Thermococcus sibiricus MM 739: one gene and its partners. The protein of the gene in region 4 binds, or shares a complex with, the protein of the main gene of each other region. Links are inferred from orthologs where the notes say so. Each region holds a gene or a part of one and is shown on either strand. Other genes may lie near its edges.

Region 1 (2,896 bases), 900 kb from region 4 along the record:
CTCCAGAAGGAGATAAAACAGTTGTCTCAGCTCATACAAGAGAGCTTATGAGAGACTTTGGGTGGAAGGGACATGGTGGAAACACTCCAAGTGCTTATCTCCTTGGACTACTAATTGGGTACAAAGCTCTTGAAAAGGGTATAGAGGAGGCTATACTTGATATAGGGCTTCATCCGCCAACAAAGGGTTCAAGCATATTTGCAGTGCTTAAAGGAGCAGTTGACGCTGGTCTTAATGTTCCTCATAGTGAAGAAATTTACCCTGGAGAAGAGAGGATAAATGGGAAACACATAGCCGAGTATGCAAAAATGCTCAAAGAAGATGACGAGAACTACAAAAAGCAGTTTGGGGGATATCTTGTTAAGGGACTTGAACCTGAAAAGCTTCCTGAACACTTTGAAGAAGTTAAAGCGAGAATCATTGAGAAATTTGAGAAGGTGAGAGCATGAGTCAAGAATGGAAGGAATACGCTCAAAGAGTTTTAGAGGAATGGCAACCTAAAACAAAACTTGGTATGCTAGTTAAAGAAGGACAGATCACTGACATTCATGAGATTTTCAGAAAAGGATACCAAATAAAGGAGCCAGAAATAGTTGATGTGCTCCTTCCAGAGGTTAACTCAAGAGAGAACCAAGAAGTAATTGATATTGCCCTAACAGTGAGAATGACAGATAGCGGTAGAAGAGTCAGATTTAGGGTATTGGCAGTCGTTGGTAACAGAGACGGATATGTAGGACTTGGCATTGGCCACGGAAAGGAAGTTGGAATAGCAATAAGGAAAGCAATAAATTACGCTAAGATGAACATAATTGAGATCAAAAGAGGATGTGGTTCATGGGAATGCAGATGTAGAAGGCCTCATTCAATCCCGTTTGCTGTTGAAGGTAAAAGCAGTAGTGTGAAGGTCAAACTCATGCCAGGACCAAGAGGACTCGGACTTGTGATTGGTGACGTTGGTAAAAAGATACTTACTCTAGCAGGGGTCAAAGATGCTTGGTCTCAAACCCTTGGGGAGACAAGAACTACGGTTAACTTTGCAAAAGCAGTTTTTGAGGCTCTCTACAACACTAACAGTGTCGCTGTAAAGCCTGAAATGGCTGAACGGTATGGTATAGTTGTGGGTAAGGAGATGCCACAGAACTTTGAGCTGTGAGGTGAACTAAGATGTCAAAATTTGCATTGATTAGGGTAAGAGGTAGAGTGAACGTAAAGAGACCTGTGAAGGATACTTTGGCCATGCTTAGGCTCCATAAAGTAAATCATCTTGTGATAATTGATGAAAGTCCTTCATATAATGGAATGATCCAGAGAGTCAAAGACTACATAACTTGGGGTGAAATAAACGCTGAAACTCTAGCAAAACTCATTGAGAGAAGAGGGAGACTCTCAGGAAATAGACGTGTGACTGAAGAATACGTGCAGGAGAAACTTGGAATGACTATCAAAGAATTTGCAGAAAAAGTGATTGCAGGGGAAATGACACTTAGTGACTTACCGGGCCTCAAGCCAGTTTTCAGAATGCACCCACCAAGGGGCGGCTTTAGAAACAAGAAGAGGAGTTTCAAAGAAGGCGGATCTTTAGGCTATAGAGGGGAAGCAATAAATGAGCTTATAGAGAGAATGTTATGAGGTGTGCGAGATGATTAGGAGAAAAAGAAAAGTGAGAAAACTTCGTGGTTCCCACACTCATGGATGGGGTTGTAAGAAGAAACACCGTGGCAGTGGGCACAAAGGCGGTAAAGGAATGGCGGGAACAGGAAAGAGGAAGAAGACAAAGTGGACTTGGGTCATCAAATACATGCCAGAGCACTTGGGTAAGAGAGGATTTAAGAGACCAGTTGAGGCCCAAAATGAGGTAATGGCAGTTAACCTCAGATTTATAGATGAGCACTTAGATGAATTTATGCAACTCGGCATTGCCTACGAGGAAGAAGGAAAAATAGTCGTTGACACCACTCAATTTGCAGATAAAGTCCTTGGAAGTGGAAAAATAACTAAGCCTCTCGTTATTAAAGCGAGGGCATTCTCTCCTAAAGCTGAAGAAAAAATTGTTCAAGCTGGGGGAGAGGCCCTCCTTGCTTGATTTTTAATTATTAATATTTTTGAGGTGTAATCTATGGGAGCAAGGGATTTAATCTATAAAGTGGAGCATGCATTTCCAGAAATTGATCGACCAAAGAGACATGTAGCATTAAAAGAGAAATTTGCATGGACTGGAGTTGCATTATTATTATATTTTGTCATGGCTGAGATTCCTCTTTTCGGTATACCAGCAGAGGTCCAAGATTACTTTCAAACTTTGAGAGTGGTTCTTGCAGGTAGAAACGGCAGTCTCTTGACATTAGGTATTGGACCCATAGTAACTGCTGGGATTATCATGCAACTGTTAGTCGGTTCGGAAATAATAAGATTGGACTTGTCAAATCCAGAGGATAGAAGATTTTATCAAGCACTTCAGAAAGTTTTTGCAGTTTTCATGTGTTTCTTTGAAGCAGGAGTATATGTATTTGCAGGAGCTTTTGGAAATCCAGCAATTGCAATTAAACTGCTTTTAGTACTCCAATTAGCTTTTGGTGGAATAATGATCATGATCATGGATGAACTTGTAAGCAAATGGGGAATTGGGAGTGGTATAAGTTTATTCATTGCTGCTGGAGTCTCCCAAACAATCCTGACTCTCTCTCTTAATCCCCTTACGACTAGTGCGGCCCTTGATCCGTTAACAGGAGAGCCTGCAATAATCGGTGCTATACCTGCTTTTATCCAACATATAATCCAAGGCGATCTTTTGGGGGCCCTTTATAGAAGAGGAATGCCAGATATGGTTAGTGTTCTAGCCACTATAGTAATATTCCTTATAGTGGTGTATTTAGAAAGTATGCGGGTTGAGATTCCC
Region 2 (2,926 bases), 910 kb from region 4 along the record:
ACTTTAGTTCCAAGGATTGTGAGAGTGTTTTTAGTTTCGTCAATTACATATCCCTCAATCCCTATCAACCCTGGATGAGAGCTCTTGACCACTTTAACTTTCAATCCTATGAGTTCATGCATGAGCAATGTCTTTTTTGTCATTCTACCTCTATCAAGTCCTCTGAAAATCCAAAGTTTGTCAATAAGCGCTTCACCTTTTCTCTGTGGTCTCCTTGAAGCTCTATTCTTCCATTTTTGGCTGTTCCTCCACATGCCAATTTCGCCTTGAGTTTTTTTGCTATCTCATCAAGATTAAACTCTTTCTCATCAATACCCTCTATTATCGTTTTGAGCTTTCCATAGCGTGCTTTTTCAATATAAACCCTTATTCTCTGCTGTTCTTTCAATACTTCTTTAAATAACATCTCATCCAAGGGGTTCACAATCCTAGGCACTAACCATCACCTTTTACTCCTCAACTTTTCCTTTTTTATTGTCAACAGACGGGCGATATCCCTCCTGAGATCCCTAATAACCATTGGGTTTTCCAAGGAGGTGCCCATAGTGAGCATTCCTCTCTCCTTAGCAAGCTCAAGTCTAAGTTCTATAATTTTCTTCTCAATTTCTTCCAAGTTCATCTCTCTAATCTCACTTGGCTTCATTGTTCGCTCACCTCTTCTTCAATTGGCTTCTCAACAATTTCAATCTCATCTGGAAGTCTTGCATCAGGTGGCATTATTGAAACTTTTACTCCAAGAACTCCAAGTTTAAGTAAAGCTTGAGCATATCCTCTTGAAACTAAGGTTTCTGCAGGGTTTCCAACTTTTGCTATGTATCCCTGGTAGAACCTAACACTCTTAGCTCTTTCTCCTGTTAGTTTACCACTGATCCTGATTTCTACTCCTCTAGCACCATTACTCATAATGGCCCTTATTGCTGCATATGCAGCCCTTCTAAAGTGAACTCCTCTTTCTAGTGCTTGGGCAAGTCTGGTTGCTTGGACTTTGGCGTTAAAGTAGGAGTTTTTGATTTCTTCCACTTCTATTTGTGGGTTCTCTAGATTAAAACGCCTTTCAAGAATCCTTGTTAATTCTCTAATCTTTCTACCTCCTCTTCCAATAACAAATCCGGGCCTTTCGACAAAGATAACAACCTTGGTTCCGAGAGGAGTCTTTTTGATATCTAGTCCACCATAACCTGCTCTTCTTAATTCCTTTTCAAGATATTCATCGATGAGCATTTCCTTAATGCCTTCCTTTATGAAGTATCTCTCGATCGCCATGGATTCACCTCCTAATCTCCTCAACAATTATCTCAATGTGTGTTGTCTGTTCGTTGAACTGAGTGGCTCTTCCGAATGCCCTTGGAATGTAACCTCTCAATACTGGGCCCCTGTGAGCTGCTACATGGATTATTCTTAATCTATCTGGATCTAAGCCCTTCTGTTCTGCATTATTCCTTACATTTAAGAGCAACTTTCTGACTTCCTTAGCAACTTTTACTGGGTATCTTCCAGGGCCAAAGCCGTCGCCTCTCTTGTGTCCCTGTGAGTCGTTGAACCTCCTTAGGTGAATAGGTCTTTTCTTAGCAATCACATCATCAAGTAGTTTTATAGCATCATTAACCATCATGCCTTTGATTTCTCTGCAAACTTCTATTGAAAGCTTTGGTGAGATCCTCAAATCTCTCCTACTTGCTTTTGCCATTCTCTCAGGGTCAAAATTTTGGAAAGAGTAGGAAAACTTTGCCATTATTTACCACCTCACTTGATTGCCACGAACATTGATGATCTTGTAGCACCAACACCCGGTGATCCGTGTTGAACTCTCTTTCTTGTTAAAGCAAATTCTCCAATATAGTGACCAATCATTTCCTCTCTAATTTGTACTGGGACAAATTCTTTACCATTGTGGACATAGATCATCATCCCAACCATTTCAGGGAGTATAACCATGTCTCTACTGTGAGTTCTTATGGGCTTTTTGTATTTACCTTTCTTTGCAAGCCTTATTTTCCTAAGGAGTTTCTTTTGTTCTGGTGTTAGACCACGCTTAAGGCTTCTCCTTTGTCTTGAGGGAAGTAACTTGCTTAGGTCTTCAAGCGACATATTTATAAGTTCTTCAAATGTGTAACCGCGATATTTAAACTCCTTTTTTCTTGCCATCTAAACCACCTCACTTCTTTCTTCCAGTTCTTCTCGCTCCTATGTGACCAACTTTTCTTCCAGGTGGAGCTCTCTTTGATATTGTACTTGGTTTACCAATATGATGCTCCTTACCACCATGCGGGTGGTTAACAGCATTCATTTTGACACCTCTTGGCTTAGGCCAGAATCTGTTTCTTGCTTTCATGATGTAGTATGCCTTACCCGCTTTGACTATTGGCTTTTCAAGCCTTCCTCCACCAGCAACTACCCCTATTGTTGCTCTGCAGCCAGGGTGAAAACCTTTGAGTTCACCACTTGGAAGTTGAACAATAACCCTATTTTTCTCTCTTGAAACTACTAAAGCATAACTTCCTCCAGACCTCACGAATTTTCCGCCATCCCCGGGTGAAGCTTCAAGGTTGTAAACGTACGTTCCCTCTGGGATTTTCTCGAGTGGAAGTGTGTTCCCAATTGCAATTGGAGCTTCTGGACCAATATAAACTTCTTGATCAACTAAAAGTCCTTCTGAAGCAAGGATAAGTTTTTCTAAACCATTTTCAAACTTAACTCTAGCAACAGGGGCTGTTCTTCCGGGATCATGCAAAATCTCAACAACTTTCCCAGCAAGAGTCTTATCTTGAGTAAAGTTTAGTGGAACATATTTAACAGCACCTCTATACCTATGAGATGGAGCTCTAAATGTTGTTGTTCCCTTTCCTCTCCTTTGTTGAATTAAACTCTTACCCATTCTCACTCACCTCAGAATAATCCTATTCTAGCAGCAACCTCACTTGCGCTG
Region 3 (2,801 bases), 840 kb from region 4 along the record:
AAACTTACAGCTTACCCATTATGGCTATATTATCCCCTTCAAAAGTTAGGGGGTATATATTTGTTGAAGCAACGGAAAAAGCTGCTGTAGATGAAGTTATAAGAGGCATCAGGCATGCAAAAGGTACACTTCCTGGCCCAATATCTTTTATTGAAATAGAGCATTTCCTTGAAGAGAAGCCAGCTGTTAGTGGATTTGAGCCTGGAGACATTGTTGAATTAATTGCTGGTCCATTCAAGGGCGAGAAGGCCAAAGTAGTTAGAGTTGATGAGTCAAAAGACGAAATTGTGGTTGAACTGATTGGAGCAATAGTGCCAATCCCTGTAACTGTTAGGGGAGAATACGTTAGGCTTATAAGCAAACGCTCAGAGGAGTAGAGGGGTGAAGAGAATGACAAAGAAACAAATCGTTGAGGTGTTAGTTGAAGGTGGTAAGGCTACTCCTGGTCCTCCATTGGGTCCAGCCATTGGTCCATTAGGGTTAAATGTTAAACAAGTTGTTGACAGGATAAATGAAGCTACCAAGGATTTTACGGGAATGCAAGTTCCGGTTAAGATAATTGTTGACCCAGTAACAAGACAATTTGATGTGGAAGTAGGAACGCCACCAGTAAGTCAACTAATAAAGAAAGAACTTGGATTGGAAAAGGGTTCAAGTGAACCTACAAGAGCAATTGTTGGTAATCTAACAATGGAACAAGTAGTCAAAATTGCTAGAGCAAAGAAGCAACAAATGCTTGCAGCTGGTTTAAAAGCAGCTGCTAAGGAGGTTATCGGAACGGCTTTAAGCATGGGTGTCACTATTGAAGGCAAGGATCCAAGAGAAGTGCAGAAGGAAATTGATGAGGGAGTTTATGATGAAATATTTGCAAAGGAAGAGTGAGGGAAAAGTTTAAAAATCTCTCTTTTTACGAATTTTTGATTTTCCTTCCGGTTTAAATAAAAAAAGTGGAGGTCAGAAAGATGGCCTTTGATAGGCAAAAAATCGTGGAAGCGGTGAAGGAGGCAAAGGCCCGGGCTAAGCCGCGTAACTTCACACAGACCCTAGAGGTGGCAGTAAACCTCAAGGATATTGATCTTAAAAAACCTGAGAATAGGTTTAAGCTTGAGGTTGTTTTGCCACATGGTCGTGGGAAGGAACCAAAAATCGCGGTTATCGCTGATGGTGCCGTTGCCGAGGCGGCTAAAAAGCTCGGGTTAGGTGTTATTAGTGGTGAGGAATTAGAAGAATTGGGGAGCAATCCAAGGACTGCGAGAAAAATAGCAAAGAACTATGACTTTTTCATTGCGGCTGCCCCATTGATGCCAAAGATTGGTAGGTACTTAGGTAGGTACTTAGGTCCAAGGAATAAGATGCCTGTTGTAGTTCCACCAACAATAACGGATCTTACCTCCTTTGTTGAGAGACTTAAAAAGACAGTTAGAATACAGCTTAAGAACACTCCAGCAGTGCATGCTCCGGTTGGAACAGAATCCATGGAAGATGAAAAAATCGCTGAGAACGTTGAAACAGTGTTAAACGCAATAATAGGGAAGCTTGAGAGGGGAGAAAACCAAATCAAGTCAGCATACATCAAAACAACAATGGGTCCAGCTGTAAAAATAGAGGGGTGATATGAATGGCTCATGTTGCTGAGTGGAAGAAAAAGGAAGTAGAAGAACTTACCAAGCTTCTTCAAGATTATCCAGTAATAGCCCTAGTTGACGTAGCAGATGTTCCAGCATATCCTTTATCCAAAATGAGAGAGAGCCTTAGAGATAAGGCGGTTCTTAGAGTTTCAAGGAATACTCTCATTGAGCTCGCTCTCAAAAAAGCAGCACAAGAACTTAACGACTCAAATCTTGAAAAGCTTATCGAGCACATTCAAGGTGGAACAGGCATACTCGTTACTAAGATAAACCCATTTAAACTTTATAAGTTCCTTGAAGAGAGCAAAAAACCTGCCCCGGCAAAAGCAGGAGCCCCAGCCCCAAGAGATGTTGTAGTTCCAGCAGGACCAACACCATTATCCCCCGGACCTCTTGTTGGTGAGATGCAAGCGTTAGGAATTCCTGCAAGAATTGAGAAAGGTAAGGTATCAATACAAAAAGATACAGTTGTATTAAAGGCAGGCGAGATTATAACTCCCCAGCTGGCTAATATACTTAACCAGCTTGGGATTGAACCTCTTGAAGTGGGACTTAAGCTACTTGCTGCATACGAGCATGGAATCGTTTATACACCAGAAGTACTTGCAATCGATGAGGAACAATACATCAGCATGCTTCAACAGGCTTATATGCATGCATTCAACCTCTCCGTTAACGTAGCATATCCAACAAAACAAACAATTGAGGCAATTATTCAAAAGGCATTCCTTGGCGCAAAGAATGTTGCAGTAGAAGCGGGCTACATTACTAAGGAGAGTGCTGGAGACATACTTGGCAAAGCCTTCAGAATTGCATTGCTTATAGCTCAAGAATTACCAGAGGAGTTGCTTGATGAGAAAACCAAAGAGCTTTTAAACCAACAAGCACAAGTTATAGCGGCTCAGCCTCAGCCAGCTGAAGAGGCTGAGGAGAAGGTTGAAGAAGAGGAAGAAGAGGAGAAAGAGGAAGAAGAGGCTCTCGCTGGATTGGGAGCCTTATTTGGTTAATGTGTATCTAATAATGGAAAATAAAGATAACTTGGAGGTGTAAAAGATGGAGTATGTATATGCTGCTTTATTGTTACACGCCGCTGGTAAGGAGATAACTGAAGAAGGTATAAAGAGTGTCCTTCAGGCTGCTGGTGTGGAAGTTGATGAAGCAAGAGTGAAGGCT
Region 4 (2,910 bases):
GCCTTTGATTTTGTTGACTTTACAATTAATGTACCTACTGTTTTGTAGATTGGGGTTCCTTCTTCTGTCTTTTCAATCTCTTCAAGGGCTTTTTTGGCATCGTTAAGCTCTACCTGAACTCTTTGCTTTTGTTGAATAACAAGTTGGATCTGCTGTTGGTAACTCTCCAACTGGCCTAACAATGCTTGGACTTGTGGTGGAATGTTCTGCATAGCAACACCTCCATAATCGTGATTCCGAGCTATACTCTCAGAGAACATTTAAATAGTTAACTAAAGCTCAGCAACATCGAGGGCAACTTTAATCCATCGAAGGTAAGAATTGATAGTGCCCCTTAAAGCGGAGTTATCCTCTGCAGTGAATCTCATTATTATTTTGGAACCCTTCAAAGAAAAATCCAACCTGCTTCTCCTATATGGAACACTTTTGTGCTCAAAAAGAACGCTTTCATAAACAATCTTTGCAATTTCTTCGTTTGGGAATTCTAGTTCAATTGAACCTTTTATCCGGCTCATACTTCCTCGCTCCTCTTGATCCCGAGCTTTTCCTTGTAATCCCATCTCCGGCCATCTTCCATTATCCATATTTTAACACTTATCAAGGGGCCTACTGGATTCTCTTTTGAAACATCAAAGCGATAGAAGTTTACCGCCATACCCCTAGGATGCGGCTCTACAACCCCAAGAACGTCTGTATTATATTTATCGGCTATATATTGAAGAGTTCTTCCATCTCTCGGAACAAACTTTCCATTTGTGAGCTCGGCAAAGACCTGTCCAAATGTAACATGATCAAGTCCCACATTTTCAGCCGTTGTAATTATGAATGTCATTTCCTCCCTAATCGGCCTAATATTTCTAAACCCCATTTCTCGCTGAAGTTTAATACCGTGAAGGTAGAGATAGCCCATATAGGCCCAATCTTCTGGAGAAACCTTAATAAAAGTCATTTTAAGAGGATTACCTTTCCAAACGTTTATAACCAAAAGCCTTTCGTATCCCCTGTCGTATGCTTCAACAAGAAGGTCTTGCACAGTCTTTTTACCTCTAGTCAAATAGGTCGAGTTTGGAAAAATACGCTCTAAGTCATGTCCAAAGCTTCTTGTCCTCCTTGTAGGTCGATGGGAAGTGGTTATCAGCATCATTTCTGATCACTTGTGAGTTTATCAAAAATAAGTTATAAAGCTTTTTGAATGTTTTAAAAAAGCAGAATTTAGATGGCTTTAACTCTTCTCCCCACTTTAGGCCTAGGCTTGTAAATTATCTTAGCTCCGCAGTAGGGACAGCGAATCTCCCTAACCACCGCCAAATCCATTTTGAATTCTTTCCCACATTTTGCACACTTATATAATACTTCCACCATAGTTATCACCAAAAATTTTTAAGGGGCTCATGGACTTGAGATGCCCCTCTTAGCAATTCTCCCGGCTGGTGTGGCTGGTAAATAAGCTCCTCCCGCGAAAGTTGCGCCACATTTCTGGCATTGCCATATCCCTGTGCTTATTCTCCTAACAGCCTTTCTGCCACATACTGGGCAGGTATGCTTCTGTCTCATTTTCTCCTCTACTGCAGCTACTCTTCTTCTAATCTTGAGACCGTATCTTGGACCAAACCTTCCAGCGGATCCTACTTTTTTAGTTCTTGGCATGATCATCACCTCTAATGATTATGACTGAAATGAATTTTAGGAAGTCATTTAAAAGCCTTTCCTTCGAGTTAAGCCAGCAGATAGTGAAGCTACTCCCTTTATAAACTTTTGCTAATAATACGTGATGATGTCGTTTTCCCTAAATCCGAGGTTGAAATAATACGTGTTGAGATTCTTCTCGGATACTATAATCCTCTCGCAACTTCGAGCTTGATGAGGACAGAAAGACCGTGTGGTAATGCAGACACTAATCGAGCTTTTCCATTTCTGAAGTTAGCATTGCCCACATCCTCGGCGTAAAAGCCTCTTTCTCTCCCTGCAAGAGAATGTAACAGTCATTTTGGATTGCAATATCCTTCATGGTCATTAATGCTTTTGCAATTTCCCTCTCATCGAACTCCACGAGAAGGGATTCAATGGACTCCAAGAGCACTACCTTGTAGCCTTCCTGGAAAAGATCTCCACAGAGAGTCTCAGGCGATTCAACGATAAAGCGTGGTTTTAGGGTTATAATCCCATTTTTTGCAGCTTTGCTGGTGATCCAAACCACAGGGATGTTTCTTTTCATCCAACTCCTTATCTCTTCCGGCGGTTTGCGAGAAAACACTATCCCCTTGCCTTTGCTAAGGAAGTCCAGAAAAGCATAGCGCGCCTTCAACCGATCTTCGAATAGATAACCTCCAGGAGATAAGCTCGGTTATCGTCTTTTTCTTATCCATGAAACCCCCTATAAATTCATAGGCTTTTCTTATCCTGAGATAGTGATCTCGTTCCATCAGTGCCAGCTGGGAAAATATTCCCCTTGAATCCTCATTTTCAGCATAAGAGATGAGCATCTCGTAGACCTTCTTAGCGAAGAGCTCGCTCTTCATGCAGTACTCCAGAGCTTCGAGGTAGTCATTGGCTTTCTCAAACTCCGAATAGTACGGAAATACTTCCACGGGCGGCGCATCGACCTTAACGGGTTCCTCATCAGTATAAAGCTTTTTGAAAAGCCGGTATAACCTGTCCCGGTGTTCCTTACTTTCATCACTCATCTGAATAAAGAGTACTTTGATGCTATCTCTCTTGACCCTCCGGGCAAGCTCCTCATAGTACTTTGTCTCCTCATCCTCGTTGAAGATGGCGTAACTTAGAACTTCCTTCGGGCGGAGACACTTAAGTCTCTCGATTACTGACGAAAAGTATTCATCAAGGTCTGTAATATTCGGCACCCCCAATAGTTTTATATTGATGTTTGATACTTAACCTTTTCCCCAAAAC
Region 5 (2,819 bases), 910 kb from region 4 along the record:
AAGGAGACCACAGAGAAAAGGTGAAGCGCTTATTGACAAACTTTGGATTTTCAGAGGACTTGATAGAGGTAGAATGACAAAAAAGACATTGCTCATGCATGAACTCATAGGATTGAAAGTTAAAGTGGTCAAGAGCTCTCATCCAGGGTTGATAGGGATTGAGGGATATGTAATTGACGAAACTAAAAACACTCTCACAATCCTTGGAACTAAAGTGTGGGCAATCCCAAAAATCGTTGCGGAGTTTGAATTTGAAGTTGGCGATAAAAAAATTCGAATAAAGGGAGAAGAACTGGTTGGAAGGCCTGAGATGAGGTTAAAAAAGAGGTGAAAAGCATGAGAGACATTGGATTGAAAATACAGCCTCCTGCGGAAAAGTGTGATGATCCGAAGTGTCCATGGCATGGCCATACAAAAGTGCACGGTAGAGTATTCGAAGGAATAGTTGTTAGTGATAAACCAAGACACACTATCACTGTTGAGAGACAGTACTATCACTATCTAAGAAAGTACGAACGTTATGAACTCAGGAGAAGCAGGGTTCATGCTCATAATCCACCCTGTGTCAATGCAAAGGCTGGGGATAAAGTGATCGTAGCTGAGACTAGGCCCCTTAGCAAAACAAAGAGCTTTGTAGTAATAGCAGTTACACAAAAAGCAGAGGAGGGGTGATGAGACATGGCAAAGAAGGGTGCTGGTGCTACAAGAGGCGTATCCCCTGTGAGACCAACACGAGCTCTTCCTATCGGAGCTTACCTTAATGTAGCAGATAACTCTGGAGCAAAGGTCATTCAAGTTATTGGGGTAGTTGGTTACAAAGGCGTTAGAAGAAGACTAGCCTCAGCGGGTGTTGGAGATATGGTAATCGCAACAGTCAAGAAAGGAAGGCCAGATATAAGACACCAAGTTGTTAGAGCAGTTATAGTTAGGCAAAGAAAGGAATACAAGAGGCTTGATGGAATGAGGGTCAAGTTTGAAGATAATGCGGCAATCATAACAACTCCTGAAGGTGTTCCAAGAGGAACTGAAATTAGAGGGCCTGTGGCAAGGGAGGCAGCTGAAAAGTGGGTTAGAGTTGGAAGTATTGCGAGCATAATATTGTGAGGTGAGATAGATGAAATTGAAGAGTAAACAACCTAGGAAGCAGAGGAAGTTTTTGTACAATGCTCCTCTTCATTTAAGGCACAAAATAGTTAGTGCCCCCCTATCGGTAGAACTAAGACAAAAATATGGGATTAGGAGTTTACCAATAAGGAGCGGTGATAAGGTAAAGGTACTCAGAGGAGACTTCAAAGGTCATGAAGGAAAAGTGGTGGAAGTAGATCTTAAGAGATACAGAGTTCATGTTGAGGGAGCAACAATGAAGAAGGTAAGTGGAACCGAAGTGTTCTACCCTATCCATCCATCGAACGTTATGATTGTTGATCTAAATCTTGAAGATGAGAGAAGAAAGAAAATAATTGAGAGGAGGGCTTGAACATGGCGAGGAAAGGTGCTAAGAGACACCTTAAGAGACTTGCTGCTCCAACCCAATGGTATATTGAGAGAAAAGTCTTTAAGTGGGCAGTTAGGCCATCTCCGGGTCCACATGACATGAGGACTTCGATACCCCTCATTTACATAATTAGGGACTACTTGGGTTATGCAAAGACAGGAAGAGAGGTTAGGAAAGTCCTGAATGAGGAAAAGGTACTTGTGGACGGGAGAGTTAGGAAGGACTATAAGTTCCCAGTAGGTATAATGGACGTTGTGTCCATTCCTGAGACTGGAGAGCACTACAGGGTTCTTCCAAACAGAATTGGAAAATTGATCCTCCACCCAATAACTGAAGAAGAAGCCAAATTAAAGCCTCTTAGAATAAGCAATAAAAGGATGGTAAAAGGCGGTAACTTACAACTTAATTTCCATGATGGTACAAACCACTTGGTTAAGCTCAGTTCACTTACAGATGAAACCAAGGATTCATTTAGAACTGCAGACACTGTTCTAGTAAAGGTTCCAGAGAGAGAAATAGTGGAAGTAGTACCATTTGAAGTGGGTGCGTTTGTGTTTGTTGTCCAAGGTAAAAACGTTGCAAGAGTAGGGAAGATAGTTGAAGTGAGACACTTCCCAGGTGGATGGCCAGACGTGGTTACAATTGAAGACAGAGATGGAGAGCTCTTTGATACACTTAAGGATTATGCGTTTGTTTTGGGTAAAGAAGAGCCAAGGATTTCATTACCGTGAGGTGAAAAAAATGGTAGCTAACAGAGAGGCAATCCTAGCTGATTGGGAAGCTCATCCTATGAGAAAGCCGAGAATTGAAAAAGTCACTATAAACATTGGTGTTGGTGAGAGTGGGGAGAGATTAACAAAGGCAGAGAAAATGCTGGAGACATTTGTAGGGCAGAAACCAATAAGAAGAAAGGCAAAAAAAACTAACAGGGACTTTGGGATTAGGAGAGGAGAACCAATAGCCCTTAAGGTGACCCTTAGAGGAAAAAAAGCTTCTGACTTATTGAAGAGATTATTGGCTGCTGTTGACAACAGAATTAAGATTTCGAGCTTTGATGAGCATGGAAACGTCTGTTTTGGAATCGATGAGCACATAAACATACCAGGAGTCGAGTATGATCCAGAGATTGGTATATTCGGCATGGATGTATGTGTAACATTAGAAAGACCAGGTCACAGAATTGCCATAAGAAAGAGAAGAAGACACCATATTCCAACAAAACACAAGCTCACTAAGGAAGAGGGAATAATTTTCATGCAAGAAGAATTTGGAGTTCAAATTGTGGAGGGATGAGAATGGCAAAGGCTGATTACAATAAGAGAAA

Evidence for each region.
Region 1: TSIB_RS06530 (region 4) and TSIB_RS01510 share a complex: the UniProt entries of both Methanocaldococcus jannaschii proteins name them as parts of the 50S ribosomal subunit. The link is inferred for Thermococcus sibiricus MM 739 from one-to-one orthologs.
Region 2: TSIB_RS06530 (region 4) and rplV share a complex: the UniProt entries of both Methanocaldococcus jannaschii proteins name them as parts of the 50S ribosomal subunit. The link is inferred for Thermococcus sibiricus MM 739 from one-to-one orthologs.
Region 3: TSIB_RS06530 (region 4) and TSIB_RS01875 share a complex: the UniProt entries of both Methanocaldococcus jannaschii proteins name them as parts of the 50S ribosomal subunit. The link is inferred for Thermococcus sibiricus MM 739 from one-to-one orthologs.
Region 5: TSIB_RS06530 (region 4) and rplX share a complex: the UniProt entries of both Methanocaldococcus jannaschii proteins name them as parts of the 50S ribosomal subunit. The link is inferred for Thermococcus sibiricus MM 739 from one-to-one orthologs.

Annotation. Positions count from the first base shown.
Region 1 is NC_012883.1:301,182-304,077, forward strand. Bases 25-2,896 are described here. They hold TSIB_RS01510 (50S ribosomal protein L30), read left to right. Parts: upstream 25-1,164; coding sequence 1,165-1,629; downstream 1,630-2,896. Other genes in these bases: TSIB_RS01500 (50S ribosomal protein L18), read left to right, coding at 25-449; rpsE (30S ribosomal protein S5), read left to right, coding at 446-1,153; TSIB_RS01515 (uL15m family ribosomal protein), read left to right, coding at 1,640-2,083; secY (preprotein translocase subunit SecY), read left to right, coding at 2,117-2,896. Also shown: more of TSIB_RS01500, read left to right, coding at 1-24.
Region 2 is NC_012883.1:293,537-296,462, reverse strand. What follows is about bases 1-2,902. They hold rplV (50S ribosomal protein L22), read right to left. Parts: upstream 1,733-2,902; coding sequence 1,268-1,732; downstream 1-1,267. Other genes in these bases: TSIB_RS01410 (50S ribosomal protein L23), read right to left, coding at 2,887-2,902; TSIB_RS01415 (50S ribosomal protein L2), read right to left, coding at 2,156-2,875; TSIB_RS01420 (30S ribosomal protein S19), read right to left, coding at 1,744-2,145; TSIB_RS01430 (30S ribosomal protein S3), read right to left, coding at 640-1,263; rpmC (50S ribosomal protein L29), read right to left, coding at 443-643. In the rest of the region: more of TSIB_RS01410, read right to left, coding at 2,903-2,926. UniProt on the Methanocaldococcus jannaschii protein: This protein binds specifically to 23S rRNA. It makes multiple contacts with different domains of the 23S rRNA in the assembled 50S subunit and ribosome.
Region 3 is NC_012883.1:366,843-369,643, forward strand. The notes cover bases 11-2,787. They hold TSIB_RS01875 (50S ribosomal protein L1), read left to right. Parts: upstream 11-962; coding sequence 963-1,613; downstream 1,614-2,787. Other genes in these bases: TSIB_RS01865 (transcription elongation factor Spt5), read left to right, coding at 11-377; TSIB_RS01870 (50S ribosomal protein L11), read left to right, coding at 391-882; TSIB_RS01880 (50S ribosomal protein L10), read left to right, coding at 1,619-2,635; rpl12p (50S ribosomal protein P1), read left to right, coding at 2,682-2,787. Outside these bases: more of TSIB_RS01865, read left to right, coding at 1-10; more of rpl12p, read left to right, coding at 2,788-2,801. UniProt on the Methanocaldococcus jannaschii protein: Probably involved in E site tRNA release. Binds directly to 23S rRNA. Protein L1 is also a translational repressor protein, it controls the translation of its operon by binding to its mRNA.
Region 4 is NC_012883.1:1,205,974-1,208,883, forward strand. The notes cover bases 19-2,904. They hold TSIB_RS06530 (50S ribosomal protein L37ae), read right to left. Parts: upstream 1,648-2,904; coding sequence 1,390-1,647; downstream 19-1,389. Other genes in these bases: TSIB_RS06510 (prefoldin subunit beta), read right to left, coding at 19-212; pcc1 (KEOPS complex subunit Pcc1), read right to left, coding at 273-515; TSIB_RS06520 (ribosomal biogenesis protein), read right to left, coding at 512-1,144; TSIB_RS06525 (DNA-directed RNA polymerase subunit P), read right to left, coding at 1,213-1,362; TSIB_RS10595 (DUF835 domain-containing protein), read right to left, coding at 1,895-2,254. Outside these bases: more of TSIB_RS06510, read right to left, coding at 1-18. UniProt on the Methanocaldococcus jannaschii protein: Binds to the 23S rRNA.
Region 5 is NC_012883.1:296,247-299,065, forward strand. Bases 1-2,795 are described here. They hold rplX (50S ribosomal protein L24), read left to right. Parts: upstream 1-1,114; coding sequence 1,115-1,477; downstream 1,478-2,795. Other genes in these bases: yciH (stress response translation initiation inhibitor YciH), read left to right, coding at 1-77; TSIB_RS01445 (ribonuclease P protein component 1), read left to right, coding at 1-331; TSIB_RS01450 (30S ribosomal protein S17), read left to right, coding at 337-672; TSIB_RS01455 (50S ribosomal protein L14), read left to right, coding at 679-1,104; TSIB_RS01465 (30S ribosomal protein S4e), read left to right, coding at 1,480-2,226. Outside these bases: more of TSIB_RS01475, read left to right, coding at 2,796-2,819. UniProt on the Methanocaldococcus jannaschii protein: One of two assembly initiator proteins, it binds directly to the 5'-end of the 23S rRNA, where it nucleates assembly of the 50S subunit. Located at the polypeptide exit tunnel on the outside of the subunit.